3 regions of the Micromonospora sp. DH14 genome follow, and region 2 is predicted to be linked to each of the others. Evidence: riboswitches for the same ligand, from Rfam matches in the RefSeq annotation. Region 2 holds a riboswitch; each other region holds the start of a gene.
What was found. Region 2 has a riboswitch for cobalamin ahead of metE (5-methyltetrahydropteroyltriglutamate--homocysteine S-methyltransferase). Riboswitches for the same ligand answer to the same signal wherever they lie in the genome.

Region 1 (3,271 bases), on a different contig from region 2:
GTCATCGGTTCGGCGTGGCTGGAGACGTACCACAGGTAGTCGTCCTGGAGCAGTCGGCGGACCAGGCCCAGGTCGGGGCCGTCGTCGGGTCGGCGCAGGTGTGCCGGCGGCGGGTAGAAGCAGTCGCCCAGCAGCATGACGCCCGAGTCCGGCACCAGCACGACGGTCGAGTCCGGCGCGTGCCCACCGCCGACGTGGCGTAGCCCGACTCCGGCCGGCAGTTCGTCGACGTCGGCGAAGGTCCGGGTCGGCGGCAGGACGACGAAGTCCGTCCAGGAGTCGATCGCGCGTGCGCGGGCCCGGAAGCTCGGGCCGAGGCGAGGATCGGCGCGTATCTGTTCGTCCAGGTAGCGGTGACTCCACGGCCGGGCGGCTTCGGCGCGCAGCAACGGCACGGCCGCATCGTGCGCGACGATCTCCACCGCGGGCCAGGCGCAGGCGCCCCAGACGTGGTCCCAGTGGTGATGGGTGTAGACCAGCCAGCGCGGCTGCGGCAGGCCGGCGGCGGTCAACGCGGCCCGGATCTCGCGGGCGTGCGCGGGGCTCTGCCCGGCGTCGATCATCACACTGCCGCGTTCGTCGGCGACGAAGGCGACGCCAGCCTGGACCGCCTCCGGGTCGGGATCGCCCGGGCAGAGCCAGACCCGGCCGGCCAGGTGGTGGAACTGCGGGGCGACCATGGTGATCGACCTCCGAGATTGATCACGGACACTGGTGTGGCGTTCGCCGATCCTAGGCCAGGGCGCCGTCTGCCAACGCCCGCCGGACGATCGGCGCAGGCCAGGGTAGGTGCGTCATCCCTTTGCTCTGCTTACCTATGGGCACCGGGCACGGAGAGTGACTGGTGCACATAGGTAAGCAGAGCAAAGGGAGAGTGGCATTGATGCGGGGCATTGCGACGTGCGGGTGGGAGGTCGCACCAATCGGTGAAACTCGATGAACAGCACCCGCCTGGCGGCGCTGGAGCCGGCGTTGACCGGCGGCGCGGGGGTGTGGCAGCATTCGCAGCCTGACGGCAGTGAAGGAAGTCGGTGCGAATCCGACGCGGTCCCGCCACTGTCACCGGGGAGCGATCCCCCCTCGTGAGTCACGGCCGTGTGTCTGCGGTTGGAAGGCCGGGGGAGAGCGTCGATCCGGAAGCCAGGATACTTCGGCCGTCGGGACGTACCCCAGGGCGTGGACACCCGAGGAGGACCCGATGACGCATGGCGTCTCTGTGACCGACGATCACCGTCGCGAACCGAGCGGCGGACGCCCCGCCGCGCCCCGACCCGGCCGCACCGACGCGCCGGCATCCGCACGCTCCCGCGCCGTTCACCGCTGAGTTCCCCACCGCGCCACCCGTCGCCGTCGGCCCCGCGCCGGTGAGCCGCCCGGGTCGCGGTGCCTGCTGAACCCCGCGCCCATCCCACGTCGCCAGTTCGCCTCGGCGAGCGCGTCGACGTCACTTTCCGGAGCCTGCCGTGCGCATCCTGCTGCTCTCCACCGCCGACACCGACCTGCTGGCCGCCCGCGCCAGCGGCGCCGACTACCGGTTGGCCAACCCCGCGCGGGTCACCCTCGAGGAGGTGCCCGCCCTGCTCGACGGGGTCGCCCTCGTCGTCGTACGCCTGCTCGGCGGCCGGCAGGCGTGGCCCGACGGCCTCGCCACGGTGCTCGCCACCGGCGTGCCCACGGTGGTGCTCGGCGGCGAGGCGACACCCGACGCGGAGCTGATGGCCAGTTCCACAGTGCCGTCCGGTGTCGCGACCCAGGCGCTGGCGTACCTGGTCGAGGGCGGCCCGGACAACCTGGGACAGTTGGCGCGGTTCCTCTCCGACACGGTGCTGCTCACCGGCGAGGGGTTCGCCCCGCCCGCGCGTACCCCGGCGTACGGGGTGCACGGCGCGCACCTGGCCGACCCGTACCGGCCCACAGTGGGAATCGTCTTCTACCGGGCACACGCCCTCGCCGGCAACACCGGCTTCATCGACGTGCTGGTCGAGGCGGTCCGGGCGGCCGGCGGCAACCCGCTGCCGATCTTCTGCGGCTCCCTGCGCGGGCTGACCGCCGACGCCGGCCCGCTCGGGCTCTTCGCCCGCTGTGACGCGCTGCTGGTCACCGTGCTCGCGGCCGGCGGTGCGGTCGCCGCCGACGCCTCCGGCGGCGGCGACGAGGATGCCTGGGACGTCGGCGCACTGGCCGCCCTGGACGTGCCGGTCATCCAGGCGCTCTGCCTCACCAGCACCCGGGCGCAGTGGGCCGACAGCGACGCCGGGCTGTCCCCGTTGGACGCCGCCATGCAGGTGGCCATCCCCGAGTTCGACGGCCGGATCGTCACCGTGCCGTTCTCGTTCAAGCAGATCGACGCCGACGGGCTCTCGGTCTACGCCGCCGACCCCGAGCGGGCCGCCCGGGTCGCCGGGATCGCGGTGCGCCACGCCCGGCTGCGGTACGTGCCGGCCGCCGACAAGCGTGTCGCGGTGGTGCTCAGCTCGTACCCGACGAAGCACTCCCGGGTCGGCAACGCGGTCGGCCTGGACACCCCGGCGTCGGCGGTGCGGCTGTTCGCCGCGCTCGCGGACGCCGGCTACCACCTGGGCGACGGCCCGGTGCCCACCGACGGCGACGCGCTCATCCACGCGCTGATCGCCGCCGGTGGCCACGACGTGGAGTGGCTCACCCCCGAGCAGCTGGCCGGCGCCGAGGCGCGGGTACCGGGGCAGACCTACCGGCGCTGGTTCGACCAGGTCCCGGCCGAGCTGCGCGAGCGGATCACTGAACACTGGGGTGAGCCGCCCGGCGAGCTGTACACCGACGGCGGCGACGTCGTGCTCGCCGGGCTGCGCTTCGGCAACGTGGTGCTGCTGATCCAGCCGCCGCGCGGCTTCGGGGAGAACCCGATCGCCATCTACCACGACCCGGACCTGCCACCGAGTCACCACTACCTGGCCGCGTACCGCTGGTTGACCGCGCCGGTCGCGGACGGCGGCTTCGGCGCGGACGCCGTGGTGCACCTCGGCAAGCACGGCACCCTGGAGTGGCTGCCCGGCAAGGGCCTCGGCCTGGCCGCCGACTGCGCGCCCGACGCGGTCCTCGGCGACCTGCCGCTGGTGTACCCGTTCATCGTCAACGACCCCGGCGAGGGCACCCAGGCCAAACGGCGGGCGCACGCCGTGGTCGTCGACCACCTGGTCCCGCCGATGGCCCGCGCCGAAACCTACGGCGACCTGGCCAAACTGGAGCAACTGCTCGACGAGTACGCCACCGTGCAGGCCCTCGACCCGGCCAA
Region 2 (3,271 bases):
ACCCCGACCAGGGGCTCACCCTCGACGCGGTGTTCGCCTTCGCCGCGGCGAAGGTAGCCGACACGACTGCGGCCAACGCCGTGTCATGGCTCGCCCAACCCGCCGTACTCACCGGCTACATCGGCGACGGCACCGAGGCGTACGCGGGCGCGACGGCGAAACTCGCCCTCGGCGCCCAGGTCCGCGGCCTCAACCCGACGGCGTTCGGCGGAGTCGACCTACTCACCCGCCTCAACGGCCTGCTGACACCATCGGGTCGATACTCCGACCGTTCCGCGTTCGGCGACTACAGCAACGCGTTCACTCAGTCCTTCGCGGTGCTGGCGCTGGACCGCGCCGGGGGCGCACCACCGGCGGCGGTCACGTTCCTGGCCGCGAGCCGGTGCGCCGACGGCGGTTTCCCGCTGCTCTTCGGGAAGGCGACCTGCGTCAGCGACGTCGACGCGACAGCGATGGCCGTGCAGGCTCTGCTCGCGGCGGACCGGCCACTCGTCGCGGCCTCGGCAGCGCAGTGGCTCGTCTCCGTGCAGAACAGCGACGGCTCGTTCTCCGCGAACGGCGTGCCCAACGCGAACAGCACCGGACTCGCCGCCCAGGCGCTGTCCGCCGCCGGACGATCACTGCCGTGGCTGCGCGCTCGCCAGCACCTGATCAGCCTGCAGGTCAACTGCACGGGGGCATCCGCCAATCATGGTGCCATCGCGTACACCTCGGGTGGGTTCGACGCGAACACCGCCGCTCGGGCCACCGCGCAGGCCGTACCCGGCATGGCGGCCACCGGGTACGCGACTCTATCGGCCAGCGGTGCCCAGCTGACCGCGCCCGTCCTGGCGTGTGCGCCGTGGTGACCGCCCTGCGGGTGACGGCTTGCCGGCGGTTCGCGCTACTCTTCGCGGCCGTCGTCGCCGGCGCCGGCCTGGTCGCGGTCGATCCGGTTCCGCGTGCCGCGCACGCGGCAGCGTGTGCGCCGGGGGCGGGCGTCACGGTGGTGGTCGACCTCACCGCGTTCGGTCTCGGGGTGCAGACCGGCTGCCGACTCGGGGACCCGCCGACCGGCCTCGCCGCATTGCAGGGGGCCGGCTTCGCCGTCACCGGTACGCAACGGTGGGGGCTGGCATTCGTCTGTCGCATCAATGGCTACCCCCTCCCCGCCGCCGAACCGTGTGTCAACACGCCGCCCGCCAGCGCGTACTGGTCGTACTGGCACGCCGTACCCGGCGGCACCTGGTCCTACAGCACACTCGGGGCCAGCAGTTACAACCCCGCGCAGGGCACTGTCGAAGGATGGCGCTTCGGCTCCGGGCAGGCCCCGTCCATCTCCCCGCCGTAGCGGGCCTCGGCCGGGAGTCCGGGCACCCGGATTCCCGGCCGGCCCGGTGGCGGGCGGACGACAGGGAAACCTGCCGATGACTGCGGCCCTGAGGATCAGCTAGCAGGCCGTACGATGGGCGGCAGTGCTGGTTCGCCCCGCTGTCATGGTGTGGCGTCGTAAGAGGGAACCCGGTGCAAGACCGGGACTGCCCCGCAGCGGTGAGTGGGAACGACCGCCGTCATACGCACTGGACGCGTGAGCGTCTGGGAAGCGACGGCCAGTAGGAGATCGGTGCACGCCGGTCGCGCCCGCGAGTCCGAAGACCTGCCCGCACCGCGTACGCGTCCGCGTGCGCCGCCGTCGGCCTCTCGGGAGGGCCTGGGCGAGGCCCGGTCGTCGGCCGGTGCCCTGCCGTTTCTTCCCGTGTGGTCGGGGGTAGACCTCGAGGGAAGGACACCCGTCTCGTGACCACATCGTTCGGGCTGAGCACCGTGCTCGGCTATCCCCGCATCGGTCCGCACCGCGAACTCAAGCACGCCGTCGAGTCCTACTGGGCGGGCCGGATCGACGCGAACGCCCTCCAAGAGACTGCCGCCGGCCTCCGCGCCGACGTGTGGCGCACGCTGCGCGACGCCGGCCTGGACGCGATCCCGTCGAACACGTTCTCCTTCTACGACCAGGTACTCGACACCACCGTCCTGGTCGACGCGGTCCCCGACCGGTTCCGCCGCCTCGGCCTCGGCGACCTGGACACCTACTTTGCCATGGCTCGTGGCACGGAGCGGGAGCCGGCGCTGGAGCTGACGAAGTGGTTCGACACCAACTACCACTACCTGGTGCCGGAGGTCGGCCCCGGCACACCGTTCACCGCTCGGGCGGACAAGGCGGTGCGGGATCACGGCGAGGCGAAGGCGCTCGGCGTCACCACCAGGCCGGTGCTGGTCGGTCCGGCGACCTACCTCCTGCTGTCCAAGGCCACCGAGGACGCGCCCGAGGGCTTCCGGCCCTTCGACCGGCTCGATGACCTCGTCGCTGTCTACGAGGACATCCTCGGCGCCCTGGCCGGTGCCGGCGTCGAATGGGTTCAGCTCGACGAACCCGCGTACGCCGCCGACCGCACTCCGCAGGAGATCGCTGCGCTGCGCGTCGTGTACCGCCGGCTCGGTGTCCTGAAGCACCGGCCGCGGTTGTTTGTTGCGTCGTACTTCGGTGACCTCGGCGACGCGTTGCCGGCGCTGTTAAGCACGCCGGTCGAGGCGGTCGGCATCGATCTGGTCGCCGGGCCGGGCAACCTGAACCGCCTCGCCGCCGCCGGCCCACTACGCGGGAAGACGATCGTCGCGGGCCTGATCGACGGACGCAACATCTGGCGCACCGACCTGCGCTCCGCCGCCGCGACCGGCGCCGCGCTGACCGGCCTGGCCGACCACGTCGCGGTGTCAACCTCGTGCTCCCTGCTGCACGTACCTGTGGACCTGGCCGCCGAACCCGACCTGGACCAGGAACTGCGTGTGCGGCTCGCCTTCGCCCGACAGAAAGTCGACGAGGTCGTCGCTCTCGGACGCGCCCTGCGCGACGGCGTCGGCGTGCTACCCCCTCCCCCACCGGCGGCACCGGCGGCCTGGCGCAACGACGGAGTCCGAGCCCGCCTGGACGCGCTGCGACCCGAACACGTACGACGGGGCCCGTACGCCCAACGGGCCGCCACCCAGCAGGCCCGACTGGGTCTCCCACCGCTGCCCACCACCACCATCGGGTCCTTCCCGCAAACCCCGGAGCTGCGGCAGGCTCGCGCGGAGCACCGGGCCGGTCGGCTCGACGACACCGGCTACGCCGAGCGGATACGCGCCGAAGTCGCCCACGTCATCGCCGTGCAGGAACGACTCGGGCTGGACGTGCTGGTGCACGGCGAACCGGAACGCAACGACATGGTGCAGTACTTCGGCGAGCAGCTCGACG
Region 3 (3,271 bases), on a different contig from region 2:
GCAGAAGTCGATGGCCTCGGCCTGGAACAGCTGCTTGAACATCACCCGGTTGTGGCAGTGCTCGCCGGTGGCCACGCCGATCGGAGCGACGGCACGGCGGACGGCGGCGTGGCCGAGGATGTCGTCGGGGCTGGTCGGCTCCTCGATCCAGAGCGGCTTGAACCGGGCGAGGGCGGTGACCCACTCGATGGCCTGGCCGACATCCCACACCTGGTTGGCGTCGATCATCAGGTTGCGGTCCGGGCCGAGGATCTCCCGGGCGATCGCGCAGCGGCGGATGTCGTCGTCGAGGTTGGCGCCGACCTTGAGCTTGACGTAGCCGTAGCCGCTGTCCACCGCCTCCTGGCACAGCCGGCGCAGCTTGTCGTCGCCGTAGCCGAGCCAGCCCGCCGAGGTGGTGTAGGCGGGGTAGCCGGTCCGGTCGAGCTCGGCGAGGCGGGCGGCCTTCGTGCCTTCCTTGGCGCGCAGGATGGCCAACGCCTCGTCCCGGGTCAAAGCGTCGGAGAGGTAGCGCAGGTCCGCGATGTCGACGAGTTGCTCGGGGGACATGTCGACGAGCAGCCGCCACAGTGGCTTGTCGGCGACCCGGGCGGCCAGGTCCCACGACGCGTTCAGCACGGCCGCCAGCGACAGGTGGACGACGCCCTTCTCGGGGCCGAGCCAGCGCAGCTGCGAGTCGGAGGTCAGGAGGCGGTAGACGGCGCCCATGTCCGCCGCCATCGTCGCCACGTCCAGGCCCACGAGGCGCTGTGCCTGGTGGACCGCCGCCGCCGCGACGATGTCGTTGCCACGGCCGATGGTGAAGGTCAGCCCGTGCCCCGCGAGCGGCGCGCCCGCGCCGTCGACGCCGTCGGTGTGCAGCACGACGTAGGCCGCCGAGTAGTCGCCGTCCTTGTTCATGGCGTCTGACCCGTCAGCGGTCAGGGAGGTGGGGAAGCGGACGTCCTCGACGGTGACGGCAGTGATCTGCGGCATGCGCTCCTCGCCCGGCTAGGCTAAAGATCAGATGATAACTAGGAGTATACGGACGGCTCGTTGAGCGCGTCAACGTTGTCGATCACTACGGACACCCAGACATATGATGTTTGTGTCGGGTGTCGGTCCACTGACCATTGTCAACACCGGCGCGGAGAATCGTGCCCCCGGTGCCGGCGTCCTCCGGGGCGGCGTGCGCGGCCCGGGTGGTGACGGTGGTCACCGCGCTGGCCGCCGACACGCCCGAAACCGACATGTGGGGTGTGACAACGGCTGCGTCCCTATATATGGTGTCGAGCGCAGCTGGTTCGGCCGCTCATCCGGCGCGGTCGAGGCAACAGGGAACCCGGTGGAAATCCGGGACTGTCCCGCAGCGGTGAGTGGGAACGACCGCCGTCATCAGCACTGGGCCACCCATCGGCCTGGGAAGCGACGGCCACTAGGAGACCGGCGAGCCCGGTCGTGCCCGCGAGTCCGAAGACCTGCCAGCGCGCCGCGTACCCGCACCCGGGTGCGCGGCGGTCCGAGGCCGCGTGGGACGGCTGACGCCACCTGATCCCACGCCGCGCCGGCGTGGCGTCCGTCGGTGTCTGTCTCCTCGCGTCCGGGCCACCAGGTCTCGAACTCCGAGGAGCGAGTGGTGACAGTCACCCAGGTAGTCCCGGCCGCCGCCGACACGCCCGCGCGGCGGACGCCGATGCGGGTCCGCAAGCGCGACGGCGCTACCGAGCCCGTGGACGTGAACAAGATCGTCCGGGCGGTCGAGCGGTGGGCCGACGACCTGACCGACGTCGACCCGATGCGGGTGGCCACCCGCACCATCAGCGGCCTCTACGACGGCGCCACCACCGCCGAACTGGACCGGCTCTCCATCCAGACCGCGGCCGAGATGATCGGCGAGGAGCCGCAGTACTCCCGCCTCGCCGCGCGGCTGCTGGCCGGCTACGTCGACAAGGAGGTACGCCGGCAGGGCATCACCTCGTTCAGCGCGGCGATCCGGGTCGGCCACGCCGAGGGTCTGATCGGCGACGACACCGCCGCGTTCGTCGCCGCACACGCCACGACCCTCGATGCCGCCGTCGACCCGGACGGCGACCGCCGGTTCGAGTACTTCGGCCTGCGCACCGTGTACGACCGCTACCTGCTGCGCCACCCCACCAACCGACTGGTGCTGGAGACCCCGCAGTACTGGCTGCTGCGGGTGGCCTGCGGCCTGTCCCGGACGGCGGACGAGGCGGTCGGCTTCTACCGACTGATGTCCAGCCTGGCCTACCTGCCCAGCTCACCGACCTTGTTCAACTCCGGGACCCGGCACACCCAGATGTCCTCCTGCTACCTGGTCGACTCCCCGCTCGACGAGTTGGACTCGATCTACGCCCGGTACGCCCAGGTCGCCAACCTGTCCAAGTTCGCCGGTGGCATCGGCATCGCGTACTCCCGGGTCCGCTCCCGCGGCGCGCTGATCCGGGGCACCAACGGGCAGTCCAACGGGATCGTGCCGTGGCTGCGCACCCTGGACGCGAGCGTGGCGGCGGTCAACCAGGGTGGCCGGCGCAAGGGCGCCGCCTGCGTCTACCTGGAGCCGTGGCACCCGGACATCGAGGAGTTCCTGCACCTGCGGGACAACACCGGCGAGGACGCCCGGCGCACCCACAACCTGAACCTGGCCAACTGGATCCCGGACGAGTTCATGCGCCGGGTCGAGGCCGACGAGATGTGGTCGCTGTTCGACCCGCACGAGGTGCCCGATCTGCCCGACCTGTGGGGGGAGCGGTTCGACGCCGCGTACCGGGAGGCCGAGGCGCAGGGCCGGTACGTGCGGCAGGTCCCGGCGCGGGAGCTGTACGGCACGATGATGCGCACCCTGGCCCAGACCGGCAACGGCTGGATGACCTTCAAGGACGCGTCGAACCGGCTGTGCAACCAGACCGCCGAGCCGGGCAACGTGGTGCACCTGTCCAACCTCTGCACCGAGATCGTCGAGGTGTCCAGCGACGCCGAGACCGCCGTGTGCAACCTGGGCTCGGTGAACCTCGCCGCCCACCTCGCCGACGGCGGCATCGACTGGGAGCGGCTGCGCGCCACGGTGCGGACCGCGGTGACCTTCCTCGACCGGGTCATCGACATCAACTACTACCCGACCGCGCAGGCGGCGGCGAGCAACCCCCGCTGGCGGCCGGTCGGGCTCGGGCTGATGGGCCTGCAGGACGTCTTCTTCACCCTGCGGCTGCCGTTCGACTCGCCGGCCGCCCGGGAACTGTCCACCCGGATCAGCGAGGAGCTGTACCTGACCGCG

Region 1: it holds a riboswitch for cobalamin, as region 2 does, so the genes downstream of both, cobN (cobaltochelatase subunit CobN) here and metE (5-methyltetrahydropteroyltriglutamate--homocysteine S-methyltransferase) in region 2, are expected to answer to the same signal.
Region 3: it holds a riboswitch for cobalamin, as region 2 does, so the genes downstream of both, QCZ28_RS18960 (ribonucleoside-diphosphate reductase subunit alpha) here and metE (5-methyltetrahydropteroyltriglutamate--homocysteine S-methyltransferase) in region 2, are expected to answer to the same signal.

What each region holds. Positions count from the first base shown of each region.
Region 1 covers NZ_JARVKT010000003.1:187,953-191,223, reverse strand. Annotated here, with positions in the region: gene QCZ28_RS06770 (MBL fold metallo-hydrolase) at 1-680, opposite strand, end outside; cobalamin riboswitch at 1,022-1,151, shown strand; gene cobN (cobaltochelatase subunit CobN) at 1,464-3,271, shown strand, end outside.
Region 2 covers NZ_JARVKT010000012.1:74,042-77,312, reverse strand. Annotated here, with positions in the region: gene QCZ28_RS17630 (terpene cyclase/mutase family protein) at 1-848, shown strand, start outside; gene QCZ28_RS17625 (hypothetical protein) at 842-1,330, shown strand; cobalamin riboswitch at 1,442-1,659, shown strand; gene metE (5-methyltetrahydropteroyltriglutamate--homocysteine S-methyltransferase) at 1,777-3,271, shown strand, end outside.
Region 3 covers NZ_JARVKT010000013.1:150,401-153,671, forward strand. Annotated here, with positions in the region: gene QCZ28_RS18955 (enolase C-terminal domain-like protein) at 1-975, opposite strand, end outside; cobalamin riboswitch at 1,263-1,480, shown strand; gene QCZ28_RS18960 (ribonucleoside-diphosphate reductase subunit alpha) at 1,673-3,271, shown strand, end outside.